Regions from separate parts of the Amycolatopsis dongchuanensis genome, predicted to be linked through region 1. Evidence: riboswitches for the same ligand, from Rfam matches in the RefSeq annotation. Region 1 holds a riboswitch; each other region holds the start of a gene.
The links. Region 1 has a riboswitch for S-adenosylmethionine ahead of ABFX51_RS38835 (methionine ABC transporter ATP-binding protein). Riboswitches for the same ligand answer to the same signal wherever they lie in the genome.
Positions count from the first base shown of each region.

Region 2: it holds a riboswitch for S-adenosylmethionine, as region 1 does, so the genes downstream of both, thrC (threonine synthase) here and ABFX51_RS38835 (methionine ABC transporter ATP-binding protein) in region 1, are expected to answer to the same signal.
Region 3: it holds a riboswitch for S-adenosylmethionine, as region 1 does, so the genes downstream of both, ABFX51_RS27720 (aminotransferase class V-fold PLP-dependent enzyme) here and ABFX51_RS38835 (methionine ABC transporter ATP-binding protein) in region 1, are expected to answer to the same signal.

Region 1 is NZ_BAABIB010000171.1:33,688-38,376, reverse strand. It holds gene ABFX51_RS38845 (resuscitation-promoting factor) at 17-1,414, shown strand; gene rsmA (16S rRNA (adenine(1518)-N(6)/adenine(1519)-N(6))-dimethyltransferase RsmA) at 1,508-2,362, shown strand; SAM riboswitch class I at 2,489-2,580, shown strand; gene ABFX51_RS38835 (methionine ABC transporter ATP-binding protein) at 2,754-3,767, shown strand; gene ABFX51_RS38830 (MFS transporter) at 3,821-4,689, opposite strand, start outside.
Region 2 is NZ_BAABIB010000005.1:98,115-102,803, forward strand. It holds gene ABFX51_RS00800 (ComEC/Rec2 family competence protein) at 1-545, shown strand, start outside; gene thrC (threonine synthase) at 548-1,813, opposite strand; SAM riboswitch class I at 1,827-1,959, opposite strand; gene holA (DNA polymerase III subunit delta) at 2,073-3,053, shown strand; gene rpsT (30S ribosomal protein S20) at 3,507-3,767, opposite strand; gene ABFX51_RS00820 (EamA family transporter) at 3,994-4,689, shown strand, end outside.
Region 3 is NZ_BAABIB010000106.1:30,393-35,081, forward strand. It holds gene lspA (signal peptidase II) at 1-372, opposite strand, end outside; gene ABFX51_RS27715 (hypothetical protein) at 369-1,115, opposite strand; gene ABFX51_RS27720 (aminotransferase class V-fold PLP-dependent enzyme) at 1,130-2,431, opposite strand; SAM riboswitch class IV at 2,465-2,579, opposite strand; gene ABFX51_RS27725 (potassium/proton antiporter) at 2,615-4,093, opposite strand; gene ABFX51_RS27730 (hypothetical protein) at 4,144-4,689, shown strand, end outside; gene ABFX51_RS27735 (DUF167 domain-containing protein) at 4,682-4,689, opposite strand, start outside.

The DNA of each region.
Region 1 (4,689 bases):
GCGCTTGGACGACACGATGGACTGGTACAGGTCCGCTCAGGGTGGCGTCGGCACGCTGGACTGGCCGAACCCCGAGGACGACTGGGACTTCTCGGACGACCTCGCGATCACCGAGCACGACGTCCGCACGGTGCTGGGCCCCGACGCCGACGACCTGATGGCCGAGGCCGAGCTCGACGTCGACGAGCTGATCCGGCTCATCAACGCCGAGACCACCATGCTCCCGGCGCTCGCGCTGCCGGACCTCGCCTCCGAGGACCGCACCGCGACGGCGGAGGCGGAGCCCGAGAAGGCGCTCGTCTCCGCGGTCAAGACCTGGAAGAAGCGGTTCCTCCGCGGCTCGGTCCTGGCCCTCCTGATCAGCATCACCGGTGGCGGCGCGGCCGCGCTGGCGATGAACAAGAGCGTCACGGTCGACGTCGACGGCCACACGCAGACGGTCCACAGCTTCGGCAAGACCGTCGGCGAGGTGCTGGAGGACGCCGGGCTCACCGTCGGCGAGCACGACGCGCTGTCCCCGTCCCCGCAGGCGCCGGTCGGCGACGGCGGCGTCATCAAGCTCGAGCGGGGCCGCCACCTCAACCTGGTCGTCGACGGCGAGGCCAAGGAGTCCTGGGTCCGCGCCGACACGCTCGCCGAGGCGCTCGACCAGCTGGGCCTGAGCGGCAAGTTCGGCCAGGGCACGTTCTTCTCGATGGCCCCCACCGCCGAGCTGCCGCTGTCGGGCTCGACGGTCACCATCAACACGCTCAAGCACGTCACGGTCTACGACGGGGACGCCGCGCCCCGCCAGGTCACCACCACCGCGATCACGGCGGCGGACTTCCTCAGGGACCAGAACCTGTCGCTCGGCCCCGACGACCAGGTCGAGGGCGGGCTGCAGTTCAAGCTCACCGACGGGGCCGAGGTGCACATCAGCCGCACCGGCATCTCCGTGATCAACCAGGAAGAGGACATCGACCCGCCGGTCCAGCAGGTCCAGGACAACACCCTGGACGCGGGCAAGCAGGTCGTGCAGGACCAGGGCACGCCCGGCAAGCAGCTGGTGACCTACCGGATCACCAAGCGCAACGGCCAGGAGACCGCGCGCGAGCAGCTGTCGGTCAAGGTGCTGACCGAGGCCAAGCCGAAGATCGTCCGCGTCGGCACCAAGCAGCCGACGATCAGCGGTGACGGCTCGGTGTGGGACCGCATCGCGAAGTGCGAGTCCGGTGGCAACTGGTCGATCAACACCGGCAACGGCTACTACGGCGGCCTGCAGTTCGACAAGCAGACCTGGGCGGCCTACGGCGGCACGGCGTACGCGCCGCTGCCGAGCCAGGCGACCCGCGAGCAGCAGATCGCGATCGCCGAGAAGGTCCGCGACGACCGCGGCGGCTACGGCGCCTGGCCGATCTGCGGGCAGCGCGCCTGACCCCTTCCCTCCCTTTCGCCTCTTCGCCGGGCGCCACCCCTCGCGGGTGGCGCCCGGCGGCGTTCCCGGGGCCTGCCGGTACGCTGTCCGGCTGTGACGACACTGCTCGGTCCGGCCGAGATCCGCGGGCTGGCCGCCGAGCTGGACGTGCGGCCGACGAAGAAGCTCGGGCAGAACTTCGTGCACGACCCGAACACCGTGCGCCGCATCGTGGAGCTGGCCGGGGTCGCGGGCGAGGACGCGGTCCTGGAGGTCGGGCCCGGACTGGGCTCGCTGACGCTGGGTCTGCTGGCCGCCGGCGCCCGCGTGTCGGCCGTCGAGATCGACCCCGTGCTCGCCGCGCGGCTGCCGGAGACGGTCGCCGAGCGGGCGCCCGGGGACGCGGCGCGCCTGACCGTGCTGGAGCGGGACGCGCTCAGGCTACGTGCGGAGGAGCTGCCGGAGCCGCCTTCGACGCTCGTCGCGAACCTGCCGTACAACGTCGCCGTGCCCGTCGTCCTGCACCTGCTCGCCGAGCTGCCGTCGCTGGCCCGCGCGCTGGTGATGGTGCAGACGGAGGTCGCCGACCGGATGGCGGCGGGGCCGGGCAGCCGGATCTACGGCGTGCCGAGCGTGAAGCTCGCGTGGTACGGCACGGCGCGCAAGGTCGCCGCGGTGCCGCGGTCGGTGTTCTGGCCCGTGCCGAACGTCGATTCCGCGCTGGTCTCCTTCGAGCGCGCCGCCGAGCCGGTCACGTCGGCCGACCGGGACGCGGTCTTCGCCGTCGTCGACGCGGCGTTCGCCCAGCGGCGCAAGACGTTGCGGGCCGCACTCGCTTCGTGGGCGGGTTCCGCCGCTCGCGCGGGGGAGCTGCTCCAAGCGGCTGGCGTCGATCCGGGTGCTCGCGGCGAGCAGCTGACCGTCCGTGAGTTTGCGCAAATCGCGGAGCGACGACACAGCGTCGCGTAGCGTCACCGTGGGGGGTGGCGGTCGGGCGAAGCGGCTGGCCCAGACTCTGCCGTCCGTGTGAACCGGCGGTGTGATCTGACCCCGGATACTTGCGCGGAACACAGGACATCCGTTCTACTTTGAGGGTATCCATCCCGAGCGACTGAGAGACCTGGCTCGCCGAAGTCGCAGCAACCACCCCCCGAGAGGGCAGGTGCTACCGCCAGGATCGATGGAGGAACCTGTGTACCGCACGCGAATGCTCACCAGGCGCCGGGTCGTCGATGAGTGCCGTCGCACCGTGTGTGCGTGTCGTCGCTGACCGTTCTCTTCGCTGAGTTCGATCCTCTCTTCCGCCGCCGTCCTCTGTGGACGGTTCTTCGCGACGCGCGCACACACCATGGAGCTTTCGTTGATCACTGTCGAGAACCTGACCAAGTCCTTCCCCGGCAAGAGTTCCCCCGTCCTCGCCCTGCGCGACGTGAGCCTCGAGATCGGGGCCGGTTCGCTGTACGGGGTCGTCGGCCCGGCCGGTGCCGGTAAGTCGACGCTCGCCAAGGTCGTTGCCCTGCAAGAGAAACCGGACCGCGGCACGGTGCGGCTCGACGGGCTGAACACCGCCGCGCTCGACGGGCGTCGGCTGCGCGAGGTGCGCCGCCAGGTCGCCGTCCTCGACGGCGCCGCGCCGCTGCACGCCGAGCGCACCGTCGCAGGCAACGTCGCCGCCCCGCTGGAGCAGCTCGGCGTCGACGGCCCGCAGCGCCGCAACCGCGTCGGCCGTGCGCTCGACCTCGTCGGCCTGACCCAGCGCGCGACGCTGCAGCCCGGTGAACTGACCGAGGGGCAGCGCCGCCGCGTCGCGCTGGCCCGTGCGCTCGCCACCGGCCCCGCGGTGCTGCTCGCCGACGACCCGACCGGCGGGATCGCCCCCGAGGAGGCCGGCTCGGTGCTCACCGTGCTCGACCGGGCCCGCGCCGAACTGGGCGTGACGGTCGTGCTCACCACCCAGGACGGCGGGGTCGTGCGCCGCGTGTGCGACCAGGTCGCGGTGCTGGACTCGGGCCGCGTCGTCGAGCACGGGAACCTGCTCGGCCTGCTGACCGACCCCGGCAGCCGGATCGCCGACACCCTGCTGCCCGCCATCGACACCCCCCAGTCGCAGCTCGCGGCGTACGAGCGGGCCGCGGACGTCGTGCTCATCGGCTTCGCCGCGGTCGGCGCCCTGCTGCCCGAGGCCGCGAGCCGGTTCGACGTCGAGCTGGCGACCATCGGCGGCGGGCTGACCCGCATCGGCGACACCCCCGTCGCGCGCTTCCGCGTCGGGGTCCGCGGCGAGCAGGCCGACCCGGCGCTGGCGTGGATCGCGGAGCACGGTGCCCACGTCACCCACCTGACCGGCGCGGCGAAGCACCTCGTCGCCGCCTGAGACAGGCGAAGCCGCCCCACAGGTCCTCCCACCTGTGGGGCGGCTTCTGCTCGTCAGGCCTTCTTCGGCCCGACGAGCACCCCCACCCCGATGGCGACGGCGGCGACGATCGCCCCACCCCAGCCGTTCGCGACCGCGTAGCCGTGCACGGTGGCACCGACGGTGCCCAGTCCGGCGGCCGACGCCGTCGCGCTGGAGGCGATCGTGTTCAGCGACGCCGTGCCCAGGGAGGCACCCACTTGCTGCGAGGTGGTGATGAACGCCGACGCCACCCCGGATTCCCGCGCCTCGACCCCCGCGGTCGCGGTGTTCATGACGACGGGCATCGCGAACCCGCCGCCCGCGCCGACCACGAGCTCGACCGGCAGGATCAGGCCCCAGTAGGACGAGTCCGGGGTCAGCTGGGTCAGCACCACCAGTCCCGCGCCCATCAGCAGCAGCCCGATCACCAGCAGCGGCCGCGGGCCCGTCCTGGGCAGCAGGCGCCGCGACAGCAGCGTCGAGACGAGCACGTTGCCCAGCAGGAACGGCAGGAACGCCAGCCCCGCCTGGAACGGGCTGTAGTGCATGATCGCCTGCAGCTGGTAGGTCAGGAACAGGAACATCCCGAACATGCCGAACGAAGCACCGGCGATCGTCAGGTAGCCGGCCGAGCGGGTGCGGTCGGCGAGGATCCGCAGCGGCAGCAGCGGGTTCGCAACCCTGGTCTGCCGCACCACGAACGCCACGACGAACACGACGGCGGCCGCGAGGAAGCCGAGCACGAGCCCCGAACCCCAGCCGCGGGTCGCGGCCTCGGACAGCGCGTAGACCAGCGAGACGATGCCGCCGCTGCCGAGGATCGCGCTGATCCAGTCGAGCTTCGTCTCGCGGTGCCCTTCGACCTTCGGCAGCACGAACCAGCCGAGGACGGCGGCGACGG
Region 2 (4,689 bases), on a different contig from region 1:
TGGGGCCGGGCCGGATGCCGGCGTGGGCGTGGCGCCAGGTGGCGCAGATCGCCGGGCGCCACGGGGTGCCCCTGCTCGAACTGGAACTCGGCCGGCGGCTCGACTGGCCCGGGCTGTCCTTGGAGGTGATCGGACCGCGTTACCCCGGTCCGCAACAGGAACGAGATGACGCGGACGGCACGAACATCAACAACGCCTCGGTCGTGCTGCGGGCTGTCACGCCCGCCGGGCGCGTCCTGCTGACCGGTGACGTGGAGCTGCTGGCTCAGGGGGATCTGCTCGCCGCGGGCACCGACCTGCACGCGGAAGTGCTCAAGGTGCCCCACCACGGCAGCAGGTTCTCGTTGCCGGCATTCCTCTCGGCCGTCTCGCCGCGGCTTGCGCTCATCAGTGTCGGCGCGGGGAACAGCTATGGCCACCCGAGCAGGTCCACAGTGGACTCACTCGTCGCGGGTGGTGCGCTGGTCGCCCGCACCGACACCGACGGCGACGCTGCCGTGGTGACGGACAACGGAGGATTGGCGGTGGTGCGCAGGGGAAAGTGAACTCAGCTCTGCAGAGCGGCGCGGACCGCGTCGGCCGACGGCGGGACCGTCGCCTTAGGACCGATCCGGCCTTCGACGGCGTCGAGCGTCTTCAGGCCGTCACCGGTGATGAGCAGGACGGTTTCCGCCTCGGGGTCGAGCTTGCCGGTCTCGATGAGCTTCTTCGTCGTCGCGACGGTGACCCCGCCCGCGGTCTCGGTGAAGATGCCTTCGGTACGGGCCAGCAGCCGGATGCCCTCGACGACCTCCTCGTCCGAGACGTCCTCGATCGCGCCGCCGGTGCGGTTGACGGTGTCGAGCACGTAGGGGCCGTCGGCCGGGTTGCCGATCGCGAGGGAGCGGGCGATGGTGTTCGGCTTCACCGGCTGGACCACGTCGTGGCCGTTGCGGAACGCCGTCGAAACGGGGGAGCAGCCGGTGGCCTGGGCGCCGAAGACCTTGTACGGGGTCTCCTCGACCAGGCCGAGCGACCCCAGCTCGCGGAAGCCCTTGTCCACCTTGGTGAGCTGGGAACCCGAGGCGATCGGCACGACGATCTGCTCCGGCAGCCGCCAGCCCAGCTGCTCGGCGACCTCGAAGGCCAGCGTCTTCGAACCCTCCGAGTAGTACGGCCGGACGTTGACGTTGACGAACGCCCACGTCTCGTTTTCGGCTGCGAGCTGCGTCGCGAGCCGGTTGACGTCGTCGTAGTTGCCGTCGACCGCGATGAGGTTGCCGTCGTAGACGGCGGTGGTGAGGATCTTGGCGCGTTCGAGGGAGGAGGGGATCAGCACGACGGACTGCCAGCCCGCGCGGGCTGCGGCCGCAGCGACGGCGTTGGCCAGGTTGCCGGTCGACGGGCAGGCGAGGGTGTCGAACCCGAACTCGCGGGCCGCGGCCAGCGCGACGGCGACGACGCGGTCCTTGAACGAGTGGGTGGGGTTGCCGGTGTCGTCCTTGACCCAGACTCGCTTGAGGCCCAAGGCCTTCGCGAGCCGGTCGGCGCGCACCAGCCGCGTACAGCCCGGCTCGGTGTTGGGGATCTCCTCGACGTTCGAGGGCACCGGCAGCAGCTTCTTGTAGCGCCAGATGTTGCGGGGGCCGGACTCGATGTCCTCGCGGCGGACCCGGCCGAAGTCGTAGGCGACCTCGAGGGGCGAGAAGTCCTCCGCGGAGACGAACTCGGGCGCGAGCGGCTGGCGGTGGCCCTCCTCCTTCGACACCAGCTCCACGGCGGGGCCGAGGTCGACGGTGCGCTGGGTGGAGGTCGAGCTGAGGGCTGCGGTCATCGCGAGGTTCCTTTCCTCATCTGTCCCGCTGACGCGGGCCGGAATTGGCACCGTGGTCGTCAGCTACCTCGCGGAATCGAGATGACAGGCTGACGCCGGTTGCCGGGGCTTCATCGGGCCGTTCCCTCTGCCCCTCTGGATGAGCGGTATTCGGTTGTCAGGGCCGCGGCGCGTGCAACGCGGCCGTTACAAACATACGACACCGTCGGCTGCCGACGCCATGCCCCTGCGGGCTTCGTCACCGTGGCAGGATCGTGAGGTGACCTCGCCAGCCACCACCACGTCGCCGCTGCACCTCGTCCTCGGCGAAGAGGAACTGCTCGTCGAGCGCGCGATCAGGGCCGCGCTCGACTCGGCCCGCCTGGTCGACCCGACCACCGACATGACGCGGACCAAGGTGTCGGACCTCACCGCGCCCGCGCTGGCCGAGCTGGTCAGCCCCTCGCTGTTCAGCGAGGGCAGGGTGATCGTGCTCGACGCCGCGCAGGACATCTCGCAGGAGCTGGCGGACGCGGTGCTGTCGTACGTGAAATCCCCTGCCGACGGGGTGGTCCTCGTCGTCGTGCACACCGGTGGCGGCCGCAGCAAGGCCGCCAAGGCGCTGCCCGCGGCGCTCCGGAAGGCGGGGGCGCAGGTCACGGAGTGCCCCAAGATCACCAAGCCCGCCGAGCGGGAGGCGTTCGTCCGCAACGAGATCCGGCAGGCGGGCGGCCGGATCGACGCGACCGCCGTCGCGGCGCTGATCGACGCGGTGGGTTCGGACCTGCGGGAGCTCGCCTCCGCGGCGGCCCAGCTGGTCGCGGACTCGGGCGGCAAGGTCGACGAGGACGCGGTGCGCCGCTACCACCGGGGCCGCGCCGACGTCACGGGCTTCGCGGTCGCGGAGAAGGCCGTTGCGGGGGATCGGGCGGCGGCGCTGGAGTCCATGCGCTGGGCGATGCAGATCGGTGTCCCGCACGTGCTGGTGGCCGACGCTCTCGCCGACGCCGTGCGCACGATCGCGCGCGTGTCGGCTGCCGGTCGCGGCAACCCGAACCAGATGGCCGGTGCGCTGGGCATGCCGCCGTGGAAGATCCGCAAAGCCCAAGGTCAGGCGCGCGGCTGGGGCGCGGAGGGCCTGAACAAGGCGATGGCGATCGTCGCGCGCGTCAACGCCGAGGTGAAGGGCGCCGCCGCCGACCCGTCCTACGCGCTCGAACGAGCGGTCCTGGACCTCGTCGAGGCCCGCGACCTGCGCTGACGCGGCATGGAGACGGGGCGACCCGCAAGACGGAGATGGTTGCGAGACCCCGCGGGGGCGTGAGCTGAGGCCGTGGGCCGTGGGAACGGTGGGCACCTTGCGGAGATGACGGTGGCTGGCGGGCCTGGAGCGGCGGCTTACGCGAGTGGGGCCTGTGGGGACGGCCGCGGTCTGCCGGAGCGACGGTGGCTTGGCCCGGACGGCGGTGGCCCTGCGGGAGCGACGGCGCCCGAGCGGGGAAGGCTGCGGTCGGTGGGGACGGCGGCATGCGGCGACGCCATGACCTGGCTGATGCTCCCCAAGCGCGCTGAGCCGGGACGCCGCTGCGAACGGCCGCGACCCGCGCGAAACGGCAGCCCCTGTTCACGCTCCCGGTCGCCACTGCACCGAAAACGCGGAAGCCCGCCACGCATGACGCATGGCGGGCTTCCGGGAAAGAAAGCGGCAGGCAGCTCAGAGCTGGTTGGCGCGCTTCGCGATCGCGGACTTCTTGTTCGCGGCCTGGTTCGGGTGGATGACACCCTTGCTGGCAGCCTTGTCCAGCTTCTTCGCGGCGGCCTTCTGCAGCTCGATCGCCTTTTCCTTGTCGCCGGCCTCGGCGGCCTCGCGGAACTTGCGGATCGCGGTCTTCACCGAGGACTTGATCGACTGGTTGCGCTGGCGCGCCTTCTCGTTGGTCTGGATACGCTTGATCTGGGACTTGATGTTGGCCACGCTGGCGCTCCTTGATCTTTTCGGCGGATCTCGTTGCCGCGTCTCAGTGGCCCCGGCGGACCGGGTTTCCTCCCTGGCGGAATGCCACACGGCAACGGTCGTCAAGGTTACCAGCCGACCTGCGAACACCCACGTGGTGCCCCGGGCCACTCAGCGCCCGATCCCGCACCGCGGTCGGCCCGGCCGCCTGATCTACTCGGGAGGCCTGTGAAAGGGGGAAGGCTCGGTGAACGGTACTGCCCTCGCGCTCGTCCTGGTCGCCGCCGTGGTGCACGCCGGGTGGAACCTCGCGGCCAAGCGCGTCGCGGGCGGGGGTGCCGCCTTCGTCTTCCTCTACTACACCGTGAGCGCTGTCGTGTGCGTGCCGGTCGCCGTCGTCGCGCTCGTCGTCGAGGCCGGGCGGCCCCAGTGGACCTGGCTGCTCGCCGCCGTGCTCACCGCGGTCTTCCACGTCGCCTACGGCACCGTCCTGCAACGCGGCTACGCCGTCGGCGACCTGTCCGTCGTCTACCCCCTCGCCCGCGGCAGCGGCCCGCTGCTGTCCGTGTTCGCGGCCGTCGTCCTGCTCGGCGAACGGCCCGGCGTGCTGGGCCTGATCGGCGCACTGCTCGTCGTCGCCGGGGTGCTGCTCATCGGCAGCGGACGAGGGGAGACCCATCTCGACCCACGGGCTCGGCGTGCCGGGATCTTCTACGGCCTGCTCACCGGCGCCACGATCGCCGCGTACACGCTCTGGGACGACCACTCCGTCAACGCGCTCGGCGTCCCGCCACTGGTCTACTTCAGCACCGGCGCCCTCCTCCAGAGCGCACTGCTCGCCCCGCTCGCCGCCCGCGGGGACGTGCGTGGGCTGTGGCGCGCACACCGCCGGGAAGTCCTGCTCGTCGGCGTGCTGTCACCCGTCGCGTACCTGCTCGTCCTC
Region 3 (4,689 bases), on a different contig from region 1:
CCGGTCCACCAGGTTGCCCAGTGCGCCCGCCAGCACGAGCCCCAGCCCGATCGCCCAGCCCGGCGAGCGCAGCCGCCCGGCGAACCAGATCAGCGTCACGACGACCCCGATCGCGACGATCGCCAGCACCCACGTCAGCCCGGTGGCCATCGAGAACGCGGCCCCGGAGTTGCGCACGAGCTGCAGGTACACCAGGCCGCCGAGCACGCGCACCGGCGCGTGACCCTCCAAAGTGGACACCACGACGGCCTTGGTGACGATGTCGAGCGCCAGCGCGGCCACCGCCACGCAGGCCAGCAGCACCACGCGGCGCTTGGGCGGGGCGGACGGGGCCGGCTCTGCCTCCGGCTGCGACTGGTGTTCGGTGCTCACGCCGCCATTGTCCTCCCGGCACTGACCAGCACGGCCAGCGCCCCGGCCAGCGCCACCGCCCCCGGCACGAGCAGGCCGAGCGGGCTGCCGGTCAGCGCCACGGCGGCCAGCAGGAACCCGGCCACGACCACGGCCAGCACGACACTGCGGTGCAGCCACGCGAGCGCGGCCAGGCCCAGCGCCGCCGTCACCGGGTCGACCAGCTCGGCCCTGAGCGCCGCCCCGAGCGCGTAGGCCGCGAGCGGCAGGCACACCAGGCACGTCCGCAGCGCGACCCGGCTCCCCGGCCGCACCACCGCCCACGCACCGGCGCACAACCCGAGCAGACCGAGCGGAGCACCGATGGCCGCCGCGAGCACCTGCCCGTCGGCCGACCGGGTGGCGGCGGCCAGCCCGGTCGACAACGCGATCACCGCGAGCCCCGCCACGCCGGTCAGCACGACGCGGCCCGGCGACCCGATCCGCCGCCGGTACCAGACGAGCGCGCCGAGGAAGGCGACCGCGACCGCCAGCTGCCACGGCGTCCCCCACCGCCACGCGCTGGGCAGCGCGGGCGGTGTCAGCAGGAACTGCTGGTACGGCACCCCCACCAGGTACTGCTGCTGCCGCACCGGGTGGAACCCCTGGAGGGAGGTGTAGGCGAACCAGGGCCGCGGCGAGCGCAGCTCCCACGCGGTCGCCGCCAGCAACGCGAACCCCAGCAGGGCCGGTGGGAACCACGCGGCCCGACGTTCCCCAGTCATCGGGGCGAGGGTACTCAGCGCAGGAAGGACGGCACCGCACGCGGGTCCGGTGTCGGCGCCCAGCGACCTTCCGGCTTCCCGTAGGTCCACCTGGCGCCGCGGGCGGTGATCTGCCGCAGCGCGAGCGCCAGGCGGTCGACGTGCTCGGCGGTCGTGCCGAGGCCGAGGCTCACCCGCAGCGCCGCCTGCCCGCCGGTCAGCCGCCGCGTCGCGATGTGCGCGCAGAACGCGCCGTCGCGGACGCCGATGCCGTACTCGGCGGACAGCACGGCCGCGAGCCAGCCCGGCTCGTACCCCTCGACCACGAAACTCACCGTGCCCACGCGGTCACCGTCGTCGTCGAACAGCCGCAGCTCCGAAAGCCCCGGCACGGCGGCGAGCCCCCGGCGCAGGCGGCCGAGCAGCTCCTCCTCGTGCGCAGTCACCGCGGACCAGTCGGCCGAGAGCTGCTCGCACGCGACACCGAGCGCGTACACGCCGACGGTGTTGGGCGATCCGGCCTCGTGCCGCTCCTCGCCGCTGTGCCACACCACGCCGCCCTCGGTGACGTTCTTCGTCGCGCCGCCACCGGCGAGGTACGGGGCCGCGGCCCGCAGCCAGTCCGCCCGTCCGACGAGGGCACCGGCGCCGAACGGCGCGTACAGCTTGTGCCCGGACACCGCCACGTAGTCGACGTCCAGCTCCCGCAGCGAAATCCGGCGGTGCGGCGCGAGCTGGGCACCGTCGAGCGCGACGCGTGCACCGTGCTTCCGCGCCACCGCGGCGATTTCGCGCACCGGGAGCAGTTCGCCGGTGACGTTGGACGCCCCGGTCAGCACGACCAGCCGCGGCCCCTCCGGGCACTCCGCGAGCGCACTGTCCACAGCGGACACCGCGGCGAGCCGGGTGCGCGGGGTGGCGATGCGGCGCACGTTCGGCCCGCGCCACGGCAGCAGCGCCGCGTGGTGCTCGGTGTCGAACAGCACCACGGAGGTGTGCCGCGGCACGGCGCGGGCCAGCAGGTTCAGCGAGTCCGTGGTGTTGCGCGTGAAGATCACCGCGTCGGAGGAGCGGGCGTCCACGAAGCGCCGCAGGGCGTCCCGTGCCCGCTCGTAGACCTTTGTGGACACCTGCGAGGCGAAACCCGCGCCGCGGTGCACACTCGCGTACCACGGCAGGAACTCGTCCACCGCGTCACGGACCGCCGCCAGACACGGCGCGCTCGCGGCGTGGTCCAGGTTGGCGTACTCGACGGTTTCCCCGGTCACCAGCGGCACGCGGGTGTTCAGGGTGGCCGGCACGGTGGTGCGGACGACGGGGTCGAGTGCGAGAGTCATGACGCCTCCTCGGCGGGTCCAGGACCCACGAGGGGCCCGCGCTTGCCCACCGCACCGCGCGGCGGGCCAGGTCCTCACCCGGGGCACCCCACCGCGGTCGGAGGGTTGCCGGCCAGCAAGCCGGGGCTACGCGCTGGCACTCATGACCTATGCCGACACTCTAGCCGACGGTTTCCACTCCGATCAACGCCCCGTCTCACCGCGCCAGCGGGCCAGCGGCCCCGCCCGGTCCACGGCCCGCAGCCGCTGCTCCGCGTGCTGCAGCGCGGATTCCGTCGCCACGACCAGCAACTGGTCGCCCTCCTGCAGCCTGCTGTCGCGTTGCGGCGTGAAACTGGTGCCGTCCCGCACGATCAGGCTCAGCGAAGCGCCCGGCGGCAACCGCAGCTCGTTGAGGTACACGCCGTGCAGCCGGGAACCGGGCTGGACGCGCACCTGCAGCAACGCCGCGTCCAGCTCGTCGAGCGGCGCGGCGTCGACCTCGATCTCCTTCGGCTCGGCGCCGCCGGTGAGCCCGAGGACCTTCGCGACCGGGACGAGCGCCGTGCCCTGCACCAGCGTCAGCACGATCACCAGCACGAACACGGCGTCCACCAGCCGTTCCGCGCCGGGCAGCCCGGTGGCGAGCGGGATCATCGCGAGCACGATCGGCACCGCCCCGCGCAACCCGGCCCACGCCAGGAACACCTGTTCGCGCCACGGCACCCGGAACGGCAGCTGCGACAGCAGCACCGACAGCGGCCGCGCGACGACCAGCACGACCGCACCCGCCACGAGCCCCGGCACCACGGCGTCGAGCAGCCGCTCCGGCGAGGCGAACAGGCCCAGCAGCACGAACAGCCCGATCTGCGCGAGCCAGCCCATGCCCTCCGCGAACGACAGGGTGTCCGAGCGGTGCGGCAGCCGGGCGTTGCCCAGCACCAGCGCGGCGACGTACGTGGCCAGCAGTCCCGAGGCGTGCGCGAACTGGCCGGAGGCGTACGCGACGACGCACACCGCGACCGTCGCCAGCGGGTACAGGCCGGTGGCGGGCAGCGCGGCCCGCCGCAGCGCCCATCCGCCGGCCAGCCCGAGCACCGCGCCGATCGCCAGGCCCGCGAGCAGCTCGTACCCCACGAGCAGCGGCAGCGTCCAGTCCACGCGCGTGCTTTCCGCCAGCACCACCACGACGATGTACACCGGGGCGTCGTTGATACCGGACTCCAGCTCCAGCGCCCCGGCGAGACGGCGCGGGATGCCCGCGCTGCGCAGCACCGAGAACACCGCGGCCGAGTCCGTGGACGCGAGCACCGCGCCCCACAGCAGCGCCATCCGCCAGTCCAGGCCCAGCAGCCAGTGCAGTGCGGCGCCGGTGATCGCGATGCTCAACCCGACGGCCACTGTGGACAGTGTGATGCCCTGCCACAGCGCGGGCCGCACCGAGGACCAGCGGGTGGTCAGCCCGCCCTCGGTGAGGATCAGCACCAGCGCGGCGAGGCCGAGCGACTGGGTGAGCGAGGCGTCGGAGAACTGGATGCCGAATCCGGCCTCGCCCAGCAGCACGCCGAACCCGAGGTAGATCAACAGCGACGGTAGCCCGACCCTGGTGGACAGCCGGACGGCGAGCACGGCCGCGAGCAGCACGGCCGCGCCCAGCCCCAGCACGACCGGCAGTTCCGCCACCGCCACCTCCCCTCCGCGCACCCAAGGGTATAGAACCGCCGGAAAAACCCGTGGACCGGCGCGGACCCGCCGGGGATGCTGAGCCGGTGCTCGTCGTCTTCTCCCCGTCGCCGCGGGGTGCGCTCACGCTGGTGCACCGCGACGACGGCGTGACACTGGAAATGCGGTCGTACGACCGGAAGTCGCGGGTGCCGCACGACCTGGCACACGCGGTGACCGAACGCGAACTGGGCTGGCGCACCGGCGTGTTCGGCTGCCTGGCCGCCGGGGCGTTGTTCTCCTCGGTGCGGGTGCTCGACGGCCGCCAGCGGTACGACGCACGGGAGCGCAGCAGGCGGCTGATCGCGGGGCACGCGCGCGACATCGGGGTCGCCGAACTGCTGGCGTGGGTGGTGCACGAGGCCGTCGAACACGGCACGGGGAACCCGTTCCTCGCCGCGCGCGACGCCTGGGGCACGCTGCGTGAGGATCCTTTTCCTTACGACGAAACGGATTTACAGCGGGCCACCAGTACCCTGCGAAGGCTTGGCGACGCGTGGCTGAACCTGCCGCCGGGTGACGGCCTGCGGTTCTCGTGGCCGCGGCGGCTCACCGCG